2 regions of the Salinivibrio sp. VGrn1 genome follow, and region 2 is predicted to be linked to the other one. Evidence: predicted binding sites of a transcription regulator. Region 2 holds the regulator's gene; the other holds the start of a gene.
What was found. The regulator MetJ, encoded in region 2, represses methionine synthesis genes. The targets are predictions, from matches to a motif close to TTAGACNTNTANANGTCTAA.
Positions count from the first base shown of each region.

Region 1: metN (methionine ABC transporter ATP-binding protein MetN) is a predicted target of MetJ. The motif match lies at 1,102-1,121, and genes of this name have one in related genera.

Region 1 is NZ_SATA01000003.1:142,220-144,627, reverse strand. It holds gene EHW56_RS06385 (serine/threonine-protein kinase) at 1-284, opposite strand, end outside; gene EHW56_RS06380 (LysE family translocator) at 352-975, opposite strand; gene metN (methionine ABC transporter ATP-binding protein MetN) at 1,242-2,276, shown strand; gene EHW56_RS06370 (methionine ABC transporter permease) at 2,266-2,408, shown strand, end outside.
Region 2 is NZ_SATA01000005.1:188,687-191,094, forward strand. It holds gene EHW56_RS09830 (malic enzyme-like NAD(P)-binding protein) at 1-493, shown strand, start outside; gene metJ (met regulon transcriptional regulator MetJ) at 589-906, opposite strand; gene metB (cystathionine gamma-synthase) at 1,093-2,259, shown strand; gene EHW56_RS09845 (bifunctional aspartate kinase/homoserine dehydrogenase II) at 2,321-2,408, shown strand, end outside.

The DNA.
Region 1 (2,408 bases), on a different contig from region 2:
GCGCGATACACAACCCCCATTCCACCGCGGCCAATCTCCTCACCGAGACGATATTTATCCAACGTAGTATTCGGTTCAAACAGCTGTGATGCGATGAAAGATTGAGCCCCATCTGACCAAATTTGGCTCAGCAATGGCTGTGTATCGCAATGATAGAATGGCAAGAGTTGTGCGTATTGAGAGGGAGACGTGACTTTCAACCGACTTAACCATACTTCCTGTTCTTCCTCGGACAAATCGAGAAAATCATAAACAAGCTGCGTCTCAGCCCCACCAAATTGCACAATAATCGACCAAGCCTATGAATTTAAGTGGTTATTCTAATTATTTGCAGAATTATTAAAAGTTAATTCACCCCAACGCCAACCAAAATCCGACGCCGATCATCAGGGTGCCGGCGATTCGGTTCAGCATTTGCACATTGCCCTTTTGCTGCAAAAACTGACGCAAGGTACGCCCACCGCTGGCATACAGCATTAAACAACTAAATTCCGTGCAAAGGATGATCAACACCAGCACGCTCAACTGGCTGGGGAGTGACATCGCAGGGTTAATAAACGGTGGCAACAGCGAGATCATAAACGCCCAACCTTTCGGGTTGGCAATGGCGGTCACAAAGCCTTGCGCGGCCAACGACAATGCCGAGGCTTCATTGGCGGTATCGTCATCATCATTTGGGATCGCCATCTTGCCGCGAGAGCGCCACATTTGTACGCCTAAATACGCCAAGTACACACCACCGACATATTTAAACACCTGAAACACGGCGGGATAGTTCAGCATCACCGTCGCCACACCAATGACAGAGGCGATCGCTACCAGCCCCACGCCGATAAGCTCGCCCCACATCATATGTAAGCTACGCTTAACGCCAATTGTCATGCCAAGGGTCATCGATAATGTCATGCACATGCCGGGCGTGACCGACACGAAAAAAAAGGTAGGGATGAACAGCGTCAGCATGGTGGTATCAATTAAAAGCGGAGACATAAAAACAACAGTCTTAACAGTTAGGTACGGAAGCTGTCAGTTAACGCGCTTTGCCTGCAGAGATCAAGCCCTTCGCTCACTTTATAACCGGACGGTTAGACTTATTGCCATTTGGACGTCTAGAAGTAAAAATATCCATTGACTTGTTTTTAACGAACCCATAGCATCAATAACCAGAGAGACCCGACAGCCAAGGTGCAAGGCGCTGGACAGCTGCGAGATGTCATAAGATTTATCGCTAAGGACATGTGATGATTGAGATAAAACAACTCAACAAGGTATTCGAACTCGGGGAGCGCCGAATTCATGCCCTTAAAGACATCAATTTATTTATTCCGAAAGGAAAAGTGTTTGGTGTGATTGGCGCCTCTGGCGCGGGCAAAAGCACGCTGATCCGGATGGTTAACCTGCTTGAGCGCCCAACCAGCGGCTCAGTCAAAGTGGGTGGCACTAACCTCACTGCGCTACCCAGCCGCCAGTTGACCCAAGCGCGCCGTAAAATCGGGATGATTTTCCAACACTTTAATCTGCTCTCGTCACGCACCGTGTTCGACAATATCGCCCTGCCGCTTGAGCTAAGTGGCTCGAGCCGCGATGAGATTGAAACACGCGTGAGCGAACTGCTCGATCTGGTCGGCTTGGCCGATAAGCGTGATGTGTATCCTGCCAGCCTCAGTGGCGGACAAAAACAACGTGTCGCCATTGCCCGTGCATTGGCGCCAAGCCCCAACGTTCTGCTTTGTGATGAAGCCACCAGCGCACTGGATCCAGCCACTACGCAATCCATTCTGTCGCTGCTGCAAACCATCAACCAAAAGCTCAATCTCACCATTTTGCTGATCACCCACGAAATGGATGTGGTCAAACGTATATGTGACGACGTCGCTATTATTGGCGATGGCGAGCTCGTCGAGTCCGGCCCGGTGGGCGAGATCTTTGCGCATCCCAAATCCGACTTGGCCAAACAATTTATTCGTTCAACCCTCGACTTGTCAGTGCCGCATGATTTTGCCCAGCGCTTACAACAAGAATACTTCGAAGGCAGTTACCCCTTGGTGCGCCTCGAGTTTACCGGCGCGACGGTCGATGACCCATTAATCAGCCAGATCTCGCGCCTGTTTGATATCGACATCAGCATTTTAAGCTCAGATATCGACTACGCCGGCGGCGTGAAATTCGGCCTACTCCTTGCGGAAATCATGGGTCCAAAAGAGGCGGTTGAAAACGCCATCACTTACCTCAACAAGCACCATGTCAACACGGAGGTACTCGGCTATGTTGATTGATCAACTCACTCACTGGGTCAATGAAAACAGCGCCCTTATCAACTTGCTCCTCGAAGCCACTGGCCAAACGCTGTACATGGTGTTTGCCTCCGGGATCATGGGGTTTGTGATTGGCATCCCATTGGGCGTGTT
Region 2 (2,408 bases):
CGCGGATATGTTCGTTGGCGTCTCCGGTCCAGACTTGCTTTCACCCGACGCCTTGAAGCTGATGGCAGATAAACCCGTGGTATTTGCCTGCTCGAACCCAGATCCTGAAATTCATCCGGATGTGGCGCATCAAGTGCGCGATGATCTGATCATGGGAACCGGGCGTTCGGATTACCCGAATCAGGTCAATAACGTGCTCTGCTTCCCGTTTATTTTCCGTGGCGCATTGGATGTACGTGCCAGTGAAATTAACGATGCGATGAAGTTGGCAGCGGTAGAGGCCATTCGCAGCCTAGCCAAAGAGCCTGTCCCACAAACGGTATTAGACGCCGCCGGTTTGTCTTCGCTAAGCTTTGGCCCAGATTACATTATTCCCAAGCCAATGGACGCGCGTTTATTACCTAAGGTTGCCCGCGCGGTAGCGCTGGCCGCCGTGGAAACCGGCGTGGCTCGTATCGAGATGCCAGAAAACTATATGCTCGACAAGGCGTAATGCTTGAGCGTGAGGAAAAGCGCGGTGGAATAGAGCCCGAAAAGGCTGTGCTGAGCACCTATCATTACAGAAAACCCGCCAATCGGCGGGTTTTTTTAGTATTCGCTATCGTCGAACTCGATACCAAGCTCTTCCATGATCCGACGTGCTTCAGCGGGAATGCTGTCGGGTTTATCCTTACGGATATCGTCATCGGTTGGTAGTGGTTGGCCGGTGTAGGCATGAAGAAATGCCTCACACAACAACTCACTGTTGGTCGCATGACGGAGGTTTTGCACCTGACGACGAGTACGCTCGTCGGTAAGAATTTTTAGTACTTTTAATGGGATAGAGACGGTGATCTTCTTTACCTGCTCTTTCTTTTTACCATGTTCGGCATACGGATTAATGTAGTCGCCGTTCCACTGCGCCATGTCTCACCTATCTTGATTATGGAATACCCAGAATGATGCTGCGGAGATTTTAGCTATATTAACCGCCACATGCAAAGGAGTATAGACGTCTAGAAGTGTTGACGTCCCAAAAAGCGCAGGGTAAGGTGGCAGTATGAAACCTGGATCACGCCCACGATGCGCAAACCAGACTAGCAAGGATAGATCATGACTGAGAAAAAAACCGACACTATCGCCGTTCGGACCGGGATTGGGACTGACACCCAGCACCATGCGGTGGTGCCTCCCCTGTACTTATCGACCAATTACCGTTTCCCGGCACTGGGTGATGTGCCTACTTACGACTACGCGCGAGGCGGCAACCCAACGCGTGCGCAGCTCGAACAAGCGCTGACTGACTTAGAAGGGGGCGCAGGTGCGGTGGTGACCAACTGCGGGATGTCGGCGATAAACTTGGTGCTATCTCTGTTGGAGGCTGGCGAGCATATTGTCGCCCCACATGATTGTTATGGCGGCACCTATCGCTTGCTCGAATCGCGTGCCAAACAAGGGATCTGGCAGGTAAGTTTTGTCGATCAATCGGACCATGATGCGTTGGACCAGGCATTGGCCAAACAGCCCAAGCTCGTGCTGGTGGAAACCCCATCCAATCCACTCTTACGCGTGGTCGATATCGCAGAAATATGCCAAAAAGCCCATCAAGTGGGGGCTTGGGTGGTGGTCGACAACACGTTTTTATCGCCAGCTTTGCAAACGCCTTTTGCGCTGGGCGCGGATATGGTGGTGCATTCGACCACCAAATTTATTAATGGCCATTCTGATATTGTCGGTGGCGCGGTGATCGCCGCGACCAGTGAACTTGCCGCGACATTGGCTTGGTGGGGAAATTGCTTAGGGGCGACGGGCAATGCATTTGACAGTTATATGACACTGCGAGGGTTGCGCACATTGGGTGCACGCGTTAAACAACACCAACACAACACTGAAGCGGTACTCAGTTACCTGCAAACGGTGTCGGCAGTGCGGAAAATCTACTACCCCGGGTTGGCCTCTCACCCTGGCCACCAAATTGCTGCGCGCCAGCAAGCGGGGTTTGGTAGCATGCTGAGCTTAGAATTGGATACAGACCAAGCCGGTGTGGCGCGATTTATTGATGGCCTCACGTTATTTGCCCTCGCCGAGTCTCTCGGGGGGGTAGAAAGCTTAGTGACGCATCCTGGTTCGATGACACACAGAGCCATGAGTGACGCCGCGCAAGCGGAGGCGGGCATCGCACCGACCTTGTTGCGTTTTTCCATTGGATTAGAAGATGCGCAAGATTTGGTTGCTGATTTGGCGAACGCCTTTGCCCGTTTAGAGGGTGACACCCCATAGAGGCTGCGCTTCAGTGCGCGCCGCTTTACCGAGATCGATAGACATTAAGAGAGACCTTGCCATGCATGCGCAACCGACGGAAACGTCCCCCGAGTCACCACGCCAATTGCACAAGTTTGGTGGCAGTAGCCTTGCGAGCCCTGATTGCT